3 regions of the Bradyrhizobium sp. CCGB20 genome follow, and region 2 is predicted to be linked to each of the others. Evidence: riboswitches for the same ligand, from Rfam matches in the RefSeq annotation. Region 2 holds a riboswitch; each other region holds the start of a gene.
The links. Region 2 has a riboswitch for cobalamin ahead of metE (5-methyltetrahydropteroyltriglutamate--homocysteine S-methyltransferase). Riboswitches for the same ligand answer to the same signal wherever they lie in the genome.
Positions count from the first base shown of each region.

Region 1 (4,137 bases), 3.4 Mb from region 2:
TTGCCCCGCACGGCTCCTGAGCGCGGCGACGACATCCGCCTCGCCGGTCCGGATGCAGGCGTCGATCTGCAATGCTCCAAGGCCAAGGTCGAACAGGATGCCGTTGCGATCCCGATGGCGCAGCGCTGCGCGATCAGGACCGATTTCCGTCAGCACCGTGCGGCCACTCATGATGCCCGCTTCATGCGGAAGACACATCGCGACGCGGTGACTCCAGCTTTCGGTGGTCGGCGATTCCGACGCGATGAGGCGCAGGTCGGGGTGGGAGGCGATGCGTATCCCACCCTTCTCCGTCACAACGCTGATCCCGTTGCGAGACCGCTCCGTGTCCAAGGCATCGCCGAGCTCGCGCGTGAACTCGGCAATGGCCCCGAACGTACCGATGCTCCAACCCGCCTCGGCATCGGCAAGCTGACCTGCAAGCAAGTCCATGATCGGATCGGCTGTCGTCATGAGATCGCTTCCTCCGGAGTCCCGCTATCTGACGTCGTAATTCGCAAGGCGAATGCCGCCATAGACGCCGAGTCCCGGCTGTAGAAAGCCTGTCGGATTTTGGTAGCGCACATTGGCGAGATTATCGACCCGGCCAAATACCTTGATCTGATCGGTGACCAGATATTCGGCGGCCACATTGACGACAGTGTAGGCCGGCGCCAGCAGACGCGGAATGCTGAAGTCGCGGTTGCCGTCCACGAAACTTCCGACGTGCAGCACGGTCGCGGACAGCGTGAGCGGATCGATCGGATTCCAGATGACATTCGCGCTCCACTTCTCCTTCGGACGCCTCAGCAGCTCCAGTCCCGCCGTCGCATCGACGGCGCGGGTAAAAGTGTAATCGGCACGAACGCGGAGCCGGTCGGTGATTGCGGCGGCGACGAAGCTTTCCGTGCCTTCCGTGATGGCCTTGCCGATATTCGTGTTGGTGCTCGTGAATGTCACGGGATCGAACGTGCTCTGGATCAGGTCCGTGATGTTGTTGCGGAAGTAGGTCGACCCGAAGCGAACGCGATCATTGAACAAGGGCTGCTCGAAGCCTGCGTCGTATCCAACGCTTTCTTCGGGTTTGAGGTTGGGATTCGCAAAGAAGAAGAACGCAGGAAAGCTGACGTAAAGCTGGTTGAGCGTTGGCGCCTTGAATCCCGTGCCGTAGCTTCCCCTGAACTTCGTGTCCGTGACCGGCACGATCACGGCTGACGTCAGGCGAAAGGTCGGGTGCTCGCCGAACCGCTCGTTGTCGTCCTGCCGGACATTGGCCGTGAAGAAGACGCGGTCCACGAACTGGGACTGCAACTCCACATATCCTGCCTTGTTGACGTTCTGGGCGGAGACCGTCGCCGTTTGCAGCGTTTCGGTCTCATGCTCGGCGCCGATGATGACATTGTTGTTGGGCGCGAGCCGTGTGGTGGTGTGCCAATCGTATTTGACCCGATCGCCGGTGGTGATGGTCGGCATCGCATCGCCCGGCGAAATGTTGTGGTTCCAGTGGTTGGTGTAGTTGACGCCGAAATAGCTCTTCATCCGGTCGTCGAGAACGGACCAGACCGCCTCGCCGCGCGTGAACAGCTGGTGCACGGTCTGCGTGCTTTGCGCGGCGGCGGGAAAGCTGGCAAGTGTTACGGGATCAAACGTGTCTCCCGTGAAGCGCAGCGTGGCGTCGGTGTAGCGCGCGACGCCATTGAGCGTCAGGTTTTCGCTGACATCGGCGCCGAGCTTGGTCGAATAGGTCATGTTGTCGTAGGAATTGCCGATCGCCTTCTGGCCCGGCGGCAGCAGTTCGACAGGCGTCACCGGCACGTCGCTTGCGCGAAAATGCGCGACGTTGAAGGCATAGTTGAAGTGGTCCTGTGACCCGCTCAGACCTGCCGTCTGATTGAACGTCCCGAACGAGCCTCCCTCGACCGAGCCGGTCGCGCGAGCGGGACCATCACCCTTTTTGGTCACGATGGAAATCACGCCCCCCAGCGCATCCGCGCCGTAGAGACCACCCTGCGGGCCGCGCAGGACTTCGATCTGCTGAATGTCGGAGGTCAACAACTGGCCGAAGTCGAACGATCGGTTCGGATTGCCGGGATCACTGACGTCGATACCGTCGATCAGGACCTTGGTGTGATTGGAGTTCGTTCCGCGCATGAAGACCGACGTCTGTCCGCCCGGTCCGCCGGTCTGGACGAGGTTGAGCCCGGGAACGGCGCTGAGCGCATCGGACGCAGTCCGGCGCTGATCGCGCTCCATATCCCCGGCGGTCAGGACGGTCATCGAGCTCGAGACCAGATTGGTCGGAGTGACAATGCCCGTTGGACTGACAACGACGGTTGGAAACAGATTGGCAGCGGATACACCGGCAACGGGGGGCGATACCGGCGGCTCCGGTCTCAGCGCTCGAACGACACGCCTGCGCTCGGGCTTGTCAGGCGCATGTCGTACGACCGGTGGCCTGGCCGTACGCTCGGATGGCCCGACCTCGACCGGGGGCAGCAGATTGGGCGATGCCGATTGTTGGGCGAACGCGGCGGAAGGATTGAACGAATACAGGAAAACAGACGTGAAGAGGCCGGCGCTGAGGCGCCTGGCGGCAGAGACAATACGGGACACTCTTGTAACCTCGGTATGACGTCAGTGGCACGTCACAGCGAACGAGGTTTCACGGAGCGATCGATTGCTCCGGTGAAGCTAATGTCTGTACTCCCCGACCGACATCTTCGCGTGTGACCACGGCTGACGGCAGGTCTCCTGGCTCGCGGGTCGATACCTTACGTCGCCTTCCCAGGACCGAGATTCCCAGTGGCATATGACGAAAGATTCACCGCTTACAGTTGCGGGGGCAGCCGCTGCATTGAGAATATCCCGGCGTTGGGACAATCCCGCACAACGTTCCCTTTTGATCTCCGTGAGGAGAACCGTCAGGTTCCAATTTACGGGTCGTTGGAGCGGTGAGTCAATCGGCTGATTGCATGATCGTCGCAGCACCGCGCGCAGGTTGACCTGGCGCAATCAGGTCGGCTCCCGCTGCTGACGCGTGCTGATCATCGCCCGCTCGCCGGCATCGACGAGCTGGCCGATGCCGGTGCGGCCCGTGAGCGCGCATCGGATGATGTGTTCGGCAACGGACCTGCGGAAGTCGTGGTCCTCGCCGACCGGGCGATTGCGGCAGACCCGATCCAGCGCCAGCTTCATGTTGATCCGTGTGCGGGTGTCGAAATGCTCGCTGATCATTCGCAGGACCTTGATGCGTTTGATGTCGGGCTAAAACTCCTGGCGGTCGGCCGGGTTCCAAAACGGCACCGGGCCTTTGCAGAACCGACTACGCCCGCCCTTGTCCTATCGTGACGGGCGGGCTACGCGCGCCCTCTGCGCTGTGACGGGCGGGCTATGCCCGCCCTCTTGGCCGCTGGGCCTGCGCCCAGGCCGCGGTGACGTCGCGCGGCGGGACGTCGATGCGCCGGATCGGGGTCAGCTCACCCGAGGCGGAGATGATGGCGGTCTCCTCGCGGCGGCAGCGCGGGCATACGAAGCGGACCTCGTGCGGCGAGGCCGACCAGCTCGCACGCTTTACGTTGGCCGCCATCGGCCATGCATTGCAATGCGAGCACGACACCAGGAACCGACCGGGATCGAGCATACCCATTCCATAGGACTCCGCGTCCTGCCCATCCCTTCAATGATTAACCCTTGTGAATCGTTCCGGTGCCCGAGCACCGTCAGTCCCGGCTCCAGGAACCTCCGCCGCTCAGTGGGCGCCCTTGAGGGTGCATGACGTGGTGCAGGTGACCGTGTTGCCGTGGTCGCACGCCTTGCAGGCGGCCACGCACTGGTTCATGTCGCGGGGATTGTAGGAGCTGTAGTTCCGCATCGCGCAGACCGGCGTCGAGCCGGTGATGTCCTGCTCCTGGTTGCAGGCCGCCGTCATGAGCGCGAAGATGAGGACTGCAAGCAGGCGCATGGGATTGCCCTGGTAAGGAGCGGCAAAGCGACGTCGGCGAGATACGCTGCATCGCAACGGACCTCGGCATTCCCACCGCGAGCAATCATGGATCGCGACGCTCGCATCCAGGAGGATGCGCGCCAAACATTAAGAACGGCTTGCAGCCGGCCTCAGGCCGCGGCCCTGGCCGCGATCACGTACCGCATATCGACCGC
Region 1 covers NZ_JANADN010000001.1:5,083,076-5,087,212, forward strand. Annotated here, with positions in the region: gene NLM15_RS23495 (DUF6925 family protein) at 1-453, opposite strand, end outside; gene NLM15_RS23500 (TonB-dependent siderophore receptor) at 478-2,256, opposite strand; cobalamin riboswitch at 2,703-2,917, opposite strand; gene NLM15_RS23505 (hypothetical protein) at 2,992-3,213, opposite strand; gene NLM15_RS23510 (hypothetical protein) at 3,368-3,625, opposite strand; gene NLM15_RS23515 (hypothetical protein) at 3,728-3,940, opposite strand; gene NLM15_RS23520 (hypothetical protein) at 4,093-4,137, opposite strand, start outside.
Region 1: linked by a shared signal. The riboswitch ahead of NLM15_RS23500 (TonB-dependent siderophore receptor) and the one ahead of metE (5-methyltetrahydropteroyltriglutamate--homocysteine S-methyltransferase) in region 2 are both predicted to bind cobalamin.

Region 2 (4,137 bases):
CCGCTATCTTGGGGTAGGCATCGACGAACGTTCCATCCGTGTGCCACAGGTCGGCTCGGCTACCGGCGCGAGCCGAATCAAGCTCGATGATCGACGCTGTTCCATTAATGGCACCGCGCATCGGATGAGCCGCCAGACTTCCGAAACGAAGAGCAAAGCGCTCCTGTTCGGCGTCGTCGAGATGTCCTTGGTCGCGAAAGAAGACAACCTTGTGCTCGAGCAACAGCTCATTGATGGCGGCGATCGTTTGGTCGGGCAGATCGCCCGAGAGCTTGACCTTTCGAATTTCTGCGCCGATGCGCGCTGCGCGTTTGATGACGTCGGCGCGAGGAATGACACTATCCGAGACGATCATTGCATTCACAGCGGCACTCTCCAAATTGAGAGATCTGCGGTTCGATCGCCAGAACAAGCTACTCAGCTGGGATAGAACCTGTCGAACGCCACGTTGCGGACAGCATAGCGCCAATCCGTCAAAACCGAGTGACCCCGAGGAGCCGATTTATGCGCGCTTCGGGGTCTCGAAGAGGTGAGGTCTGGCCTGCGTGACGGTTTCTTATCTATTGATTGACCGAATCTGTCAGTTGGATCAATTGCTAACATTGGTAGTTGACTGAGGCATAGGCTTTACTACTCGCTGGCCAATTGATGCAGAAATTGCAGCTCCGTTCAGCGCCGAACGCGCAAAAAAACACCAGTCGGGTGGATAGAGGAATGAGAGAGGGCCCGTGAGATCGATCCTGATGGGAAGCTCAGCGCTAAAGAGCCGCAGTGCTAATCTCATGCGATCGGAAGTCCCAAGAGTAGAGTTGTTCGATCGGTGTTACCGTCCTCACAGCGTCGGAGGTCCAACACCATCGGCGACGCGATCATATGGCCTTCCCCCAGCGCTCCGGGGCGAACAAGGCTTAGGAAACACGTTACGGCGCAAGGTTAGCGTTTTTCGGCCAAGCTCGTCGGGCTGATGCAAGCGCAGAGGTTTACACCATTGATTGCCACGGACTTAAGAACCTCATACCTGCCAGCATGCCGCGGAAAAGGTGATCATGAGGTTGACGTAATCCTTAGGTTACAGATAATCGAAGGCGTCGAGGTTCTTCAGTCTCGCCTGATCTGGAGCTAAGAGGGAAGCCGGTGCGCTCTGGATCCTTTCGGGATCGAAGTAATGCCGGCGCTGCCCCCGCACCTGTAAGCGGCGAGCCTGCATTCACACGTGTCACTGAAGCAGACGCTTCGGGAAGACCGGATGTAGGCGATGACCTGCGAGCCAGGAGACCTGCCCCGACAACATAATCGTCCACGGGCGGGGTGTCCGGTGGTACGCTAAAGCAGCAGGCGCTTCGCAGCCCTCCTGCTGCGTCCGCCATGGCTGCCCCCCAACAATGGGGTTAAAGCTATGTCTATTCTCTCACTTCCTGTCGCAACACTCGGCATGCCACGTATCGGGCCACGCCGCGAACTCAAGCAGGCACTCGAAGGCTTCTGGGCCGGTAAGATCAGCAACCAGCAGCTTCTTGAAACTGCAGCCGGTCTTCGTGTCGCAAATTGGGCGCGTCAGAACTCGCTTGGCGTCACCGTCATCCCGTCAAATGACTTTTCACTCTACGATCAGGTTCTCGACACGAGCGTCATGGTTGGTGCCATTCCGGAAGCGTATGGCTGGGACGGCGGTCCGGTTTCGCTGAAGACTTATTTCGCTATGGCGCGCGGCTCGCAAACCGAGGATCATGAAGCGAGTTGCAGCCACGCCGATGATGCCCGCCCCTCTGCCGCGCAGGAGATGACCAAGTGGTTCGATACGAACTATCACTACATGGTGCCCGAATTCCATCAAGGTCAGACCTTCAGGCTCTCCTCCCGAAAGCCGATCGAGGAATATGAGGAGGCGAAAGCCCTTGGCTATCAGACGCGTCCTGTTCTGGTAGGACCAGTCACCTTCCTGAAGCTTGGCAAGGGCGCCGATCTGACTTTTGATCCGATTTCGCTGCTCGATAGCCTCCTGCCGGTCTATGTTGAGGTACTCAAGGAACTAGCGAAACGCGGAGCCGAGTGGATTCAGCTTGATGAGCCGTGCCTTGTGATTGATCTTGACGAGACCACGCGGAATGCGCTCCAGCGCGCCTATAAGCGTCTCGCCGACGACGTACCTGGCATTAAGGTCATGGTTGCAACTTATTTCGGGGCGATCGGCGACAATCTGTCGACCGCTCTGGAGCTGCCTGTGGCCGGACTGCACGTCGATCTTGTTCGCGCTCCCCAACAATTGAATCAGATTGAATTCGGCGCCCGCGCGGACCTTATGATTTCGCTCGGCGTGATTGATGGTCGCAACGTGTGGCGTTCCAACCTGTCGGCGCTTGTGGACCGGCTCAAGCCCGTCGTTGCCAGGCTCGGCAAGGATCGCCTGCAGCTGGCGCCCTCCTGTTCGCTCATACACGTCCCCATCGACCTTGAGCTCGAGACCGAGCTCGATTTGGACGTGAAGAGCTGGCTTGCATTCTCGGTTCAGAAGATCGGGGAACTCGCGGCCTTGGCGAAAACGCTTGCGGGCGATGAGAATGTCGCCGCGCTTGCCGAATCAGACCTTGCGGCAACGGCTCGCCGAGTATCCTCAAAAATCCATGACACGGCCGTCGCGCAGCGGACGGCCACGATTGGCGATGATATGCGCCGCCGCAATAGCGCGTTTGCGAGCCGGACCGAAATTCAGCGCAAGCGATTCGGCCTGCCCCTTTTCCCCACGACGACGATCGGATCATTCCCGCAGACGACCGAAGTTCGCAAGGCCCGCGCGGCCCATGCCAGTGGGAAGTTGACAGACGTACAGTATGAACACTTTCTGAAGAAGGAAACGGCTCACGCCGTCCACTGGCAGCAAGACATCGGGCTCGACGTGCTCGTCCACGGCGAGTTCGAGCGCAACGATATGGTCCAATATTTTGCTGAGCAGCTCTCCGGATTCGTGTTCACCAAGCACGGTTGGGTACAGTCTTACGGCTCTCGTTATGTTCGCCCTCCGATCCTGTTCGGTGACGTCTCCCGGCCGAAGCCGATGACCGTTCGGTGGTGGAGCTACGCGCAATCGTTGACCAAAAGGCCTATGAAGGCAATCCTTACGGGGCCCGTGACGGTCCTGAATTGGTCGTTCGTCCGTGACGACATTCCGCGCAGCGAGGCCTGCCGACAGATCGCGCTCGCGATCCGTGACGAAGTCGCCGACCTCGAAAAGGCCGGTGCAACCATGATCCAAATCGATGAGGCTGCGCTTCGCGAAGGTTTGCCGCTCCGCCGATCCGAGTGGAAGCCTTATCTGGACTGGGCAGTGGACAGCTTCCGCATATGCTCGTCCGGCGTCGTCGATGCAACGCAGATCCATACCCACATGTGTTACTCGGAGTTCAACGCCATCATCGACGCAATTGCCGCGATGGACGCGGATGTCATCTCGATCGAAACGTCCCGTTCTAAGATGGAGCTGCTTGATGCATTCACGGCGTTTAAATACCCGAACGACATCGGCCCCGGCGTCTATGACATCCACTCGCCTCGCGTTCCGGAAGCCAATGAGATGGGAGATCTGATCGCGCTGGCTCGCCGACGGCTGTCGGACTCACAGCTCTGGATCAATCCGGATTGCGGCTTGAAGACTCGCAAATGGGACGAAGTGCGTCCGGCACTGGCCAACATGGTCGCAGCCGCCCGCGAACTGCGCAAGGCCTGCTGATTCCAGCGTGACCTTACCATAGAGCCGCGTTCGTTCGACGGAGCTTGTCGGATCCACCCGCAACTGCCCCCGCAGCAGCTTCGCCGGCGGGAGCGACGAAGACGGGTTTATCGGAGGCTCCGCGGCCATGCCGATAACCCTGTGTTCGACAGCTAGTACGAACAATAACACATCAGATTGCATATTCGTGAAAAGTCACCGGCGACGTTTTCCATCACACGCCTCAAGCATCGGGCTGCACCTGGACTAGTCCCACTTACGCGGTGGCCACACCTCGCAGTACCTAGAGGGACTCCGTGGGATCGTTACTGACGCGGCCGACCGGTGTGCTACCCCCATTGCCGTACAAGGCGCAGACCTGCGGACAGCTAAAGCAACCAGATCGGCCGGTCACGGGTCAGCCGCCCGCGTCT
Region 2 covers NZ_JANADN010000001.1:1,673,791-1,677,927, reverse strand. Annotated here, with positions in the region: gene NLM15_RS07745 (TauD/TfdA dioxygenase family protein) at 1-364, opposite strand, end outside; cobalamin riboswitch at 1,075-1,299, shown strand; gene metE (5-methyltetrahydropteroyltriglutamate--homocysteine S-methyltransferase) at 1,397-3,724, shown strand.

Region 3 (4,137 bases), 1.7 Mb from region 2:
GCGAGGCAGCATGCTCCCCGAATGGGTCTACAAGAAGTGCCCCGAGATCTCCGCGGTCCATCGCGAGGCGGCGGTCGCGCGGCAGGCGCAGCTGACAAAGCCGGCCGGCGCGCTCGGCCGGCTCGAGCAGCTCGCGATCGAGCTTGCGGGCCTGCAGGCGACCGGGCAACCGCGTGCCGCGCGCGTCCCGATCATCGTCTTCGCCGGCGACCACGGCATCGTCGCGCAGGGCGTGTCGGCCTATCCGCAGGAAGTGACCATCGCGATGATGGCGAACTTTGCCTCGGGCGGCGCCGCGATCTCGGTGCTGGCGCGTGACCTTGGCTCCAGCCTGGAAATCGTCGACGCCGGCACGCTGGCGCAGGAGGCGATGGCGGGAATCGTCATCGACAAGCCGCGCAGCGGCACGCGCGATTTCAGCGTGGAAGCTGCACTCACCGCTGCGGAGCTGGCATTCGCCTTCGAAGCCGGCCAGCGCGCCGTCGCGCGCGCGGAGGCCCATCAGCCCGATCTCCTGATCTTCGGCGAGATGGGCATCGGCAATACCACGACGGCGGCGGCGATTGCGGCGAGCCTGCTCGGCATGAGTGCCGAGGAGGTCGCGGGCAGCGGTACCGGCGTCGACGCGGCCGGCCGCGCGCACAAGGCGCGCGTGATCGACGCTGCGATCGCGCATCATGGCATCGCAAGTGCTCCGCCCGAAAAGATCCTGTGCGCCGTCGGCGGCCTCGAGATTGCGGCGATCTGCGGTGCCATCATTGCGGCCGCGCAGCGCCGCATCCCCGTGCTGATCGACGGCTTCATCGTATCGGTGGCAGCGCTTGCGGCCGTGCGGCTGAACCCGTCGTGCCAGCCGTTCCTGCTGCCGTCGCATCAATCGGCGGAGCAGGGGCACCGGCTGGTGCTGCGTGCCCTGAATGTGCAGCCGCTGATCAGCCTCGATCTCAGGCTCGGCGAAGGATCGGGGGCGGCCATCGCGCTGCCGCTGGTGCGGCTCGCGTGCAGCCTGCACAACGGCATGGCGACCTTCGCGCAGGCCAATGTGCCGGATCGCCCTGGCTGATCCGGCTCAAGCCGCGCGCTGATTGACGAAGACGACGCGCCAGCCGGTCGCGAGCCGATCGATCCGGGTCAGCGACAGCGGGTCGATCACGAAGCGCAGGGCCGCTTGGGGTGTCAGATCCAGTGCGATGCAGAGTGCGGCGCGGATCGTGCCGGAGTGCACGACGAGCGCTGCTGATCCGGCTCCGACCCGCGACAGACCCAGCCGGACGCGCGCGACCTGATCCTCGAAGCTTTCGCCGCCCGGCGGCCGTCCATGCGCCGGCGCACTCCAGAACTGCGCATAGGCCTCGCCACCGGTGGCGGCGAGCTCGTCATGGCGCCGGCCGGTCCAGTCGCCAAAATCCTGCTCGCTGAATTCGGTCAGTCGCACAGGTTCGAGCCCCAGCGCGCGCGCCGTCTCAACCGTGCGTCGTGCCGGGCTCGCAAAGCACGCAGCATCCCGCGGCAGTCTCTGCCGCAGCATCTCCAGTTGCGCGCGGTCGCCGAGATCGGCCGGCGCGTCGGCTGCGTGGATGGTCCCCGCGATGCCGTCGACGGGCGCATGACGTATCAGCCAGAGGAAGGTCTCGCCTTCCATGCTCGTCTCCAAGGAAGTTGGTCGCTGTGGCAATAACGCCGCAGCTTGTACATTGACTCTGTCTGGATCGTAATCCTAGATGCTCGCGACGGTTTCCCCGCGAGGGGATGAAAAGGGAATGCGGTGCGGGGAAATTGTCCCCAATGCCGCGGCTGCCCCCGCAACTGTAAGCGGCGAATCTTGCATCACGAGCCACTGGGTATCTCGGTCCCGGGAAGGCGACGCAAGGTATTGACCCGCGAGCCAGGAGACCTGCCGTCAGCCGTGGTCACACGCGAAGATGTCGGTCGGGGAGTACAGACATTCGGCTTCATCGGACGGCTGAAAGCCCAAAGATGGGACCTTGGTTCGCTGTGACGTGCCACTGACGTCATACCGAGGTTCCAAACCGTGTCTTCCATCCGTCTTGTACGACCGCGCCATTTCCTGCTCGCCTCCGCCGCGCTCACCTCGTTTGTATCCGCTGATATGCCCGCCGCCCTGGCGCAGCAGGCCCGTGAACCGCTGCCACCGGTCGAGGTGTCGCCCGCCCAACCCCGCAAGCAAGCGAAGCCAGCGAGTCGCGAAGCCCAGAGCGCACGCCGCGCGCCAACGCGCAGGTCCACTGCCGCGGCGGCCGCGTCCAAGCCTGTCGTGCCTGCCGCGACGGCGCAGACGCCGCTCAATACCAATGTGGTTGCCGAAAGCGCCTCGCGGCTCGGCCTGACCGTGCACGAAATCCCCGCAACCGTTGAAGTGATCTCGTCGGAGACCATGCGCGAGCAGGGCTATCGCACCGTGTCCGAGACGGCACAGGGCGCCGTCGGCGTCACGTCCGGCGACAATCCGGCCGAGCCCGCGGCGTTCTCGATGCGCGGCTTCACCAACAGCCAGATCAACACGCTCTACAATGGCATCAAGATCGGTCCGCAGAATATGACATCGCGGATCACGGACACGGCCAATCTCGAAGCCGTGGAATTCGTGAAAGGTCCGGCCTCAGTGATGTCGGGCGAAGGTGCTGCCGGCGGCGCGATCAATTTCGTCACCAAGACGCCGCATACGGGACCGGTCCGCAACGAAGCCGATTTTTCCTGGGACTCGCTGAATTCTTTTCGCGCGCACTACGGCTCCGGCGGCAGCACCAATGTGCAGGGCCTCGACTACCGCTTCGATATCAGCCGTTCCTCGCTCAACGGCTTTGCCGACGACACCAACACCAAGACGTTCGACGTGTCGGGCCAGCTCAACTACCGCATCTCCGACAGCCTCAAGATCTGGGGCGCGATCGAGTATCGCGAGGACCGCTCGAAGGCCTATTGGGGCGCGCCGCTGGTGCCGATCGCCTTCAGTGGCTCGCATGCGACGACGGGGATTGTCTCCGGAAATTATATCTCGAACTACAACAAAACAAATCTCGGCGCGGTCACCATCGACGACCGCACCTTCAACACCAATTACAACGTCCTCGACAATCGCAACGTCGCTCAGGAAGTGTGGCTGCGCGGCGGATTCGAGCTGAAGCTCGCGCCTGACCTGACGTTGAAGAGCCAGGCCTATGGCTACGGTGCGGAGCGCACGTGGTTCAACAACGAAGTTGAGGCGTTTAATTCCGGTACGAACCTGGTCGATCGCGAGCGCTTCTATGTGGCGCACAGTCAGCGACTGGTCGGCAATATCACCGACCTGACCTGGGACACGAATATTGCCGGCTTCGATAATCGGCTGGTCACGACGCTGTCGTCAAGCTACCTCGACTTTGTCAGGCCGGGCGCCGCGAACTTTCCCGGCGACTCCGTCTCGCTGGTCGATCCCGCCCGCGGCTATTACGGCCTGCTCACGACGCAACAGCAGATCGCCCGCATCGACAACGAGGCACTCTCGTTCGAGGACCGGCTGAAGCTCACGCGCACCTTCGCACTGATCGGCGGCCTGCGCGTCGAGCATATCGGGCTTGACCGCAATTCGACCGACTCCGCCGGCCTTGTGAAAGCAGGCTTCCCGTTTGCAACGGACTGGGCACCGGTGACGGGGCGCATCGGTTATACCTGGGAGGCCGTGCCCGGCATGACCTTCTTCAGCCAGTACGCCACCGGTGCCGACATCTCCGCCAACAACATTTTTCTGCTGGGACCGACCCAGCCGCTCGATCTGACGACGGCGCGGACCTACGAGACCGGCGTCAAGCATCTGTTCTGGGACAACAGGGCGGAGTGGTCGTTCTCGGCCTACGACATCGTGCGCAAGAACGTCTATGCGGCAGCCGGCGGCCAGACGCTCAACATTGCGGGACGGCAGGAGTCGAAGGGTGTGGAGCTTGCAGCCGCGGTGCGCCCGATCGAGCCGCTGCGTCTCTGGGGCAACATCGCCTATGTCGATGCGCGCTATGCCGACTACAATTTTGCCGGGGGATCGTTCTCCGGTAACACGCCGCCGAACGTGCCGCGCATCGTGGCCAATGCCGGCGCGTCGTACCGGTTCTTCACGCCCTGGCCGGTGGAGCTCGGCATCACCGG
Region 3 covers NZ_JANADN010000001.1:3,324,242-3,328,378, forward strand. Annotated here, with positions in the region: gene cobT (nicotinate-nucleotide--dimethylbenzimidazole phosphoribosyltransferase) at 11-1,063, shown strand; gene NLM15_RS15255 (histidine phosphatase family protein) at 1,070-1,642, opposite strand; cobalamin riboswitch at 1,715-1,917, shown strand; gene NLM15_RS15260 (TonB-dependent receptor domain-containing protein) at 2,033-4,137, shown strand, end outside.
Region 3: linked by a shared signal. The riboswitch ahead of NLM15_RS15260 (TonB-dependent receptor domain-containing protein) and the one ahead of metE (5-methyltetrahydropteroyltriglutamate--homocysteine S-methyltransferase) in region 2 are both predicted to bind cobalamin.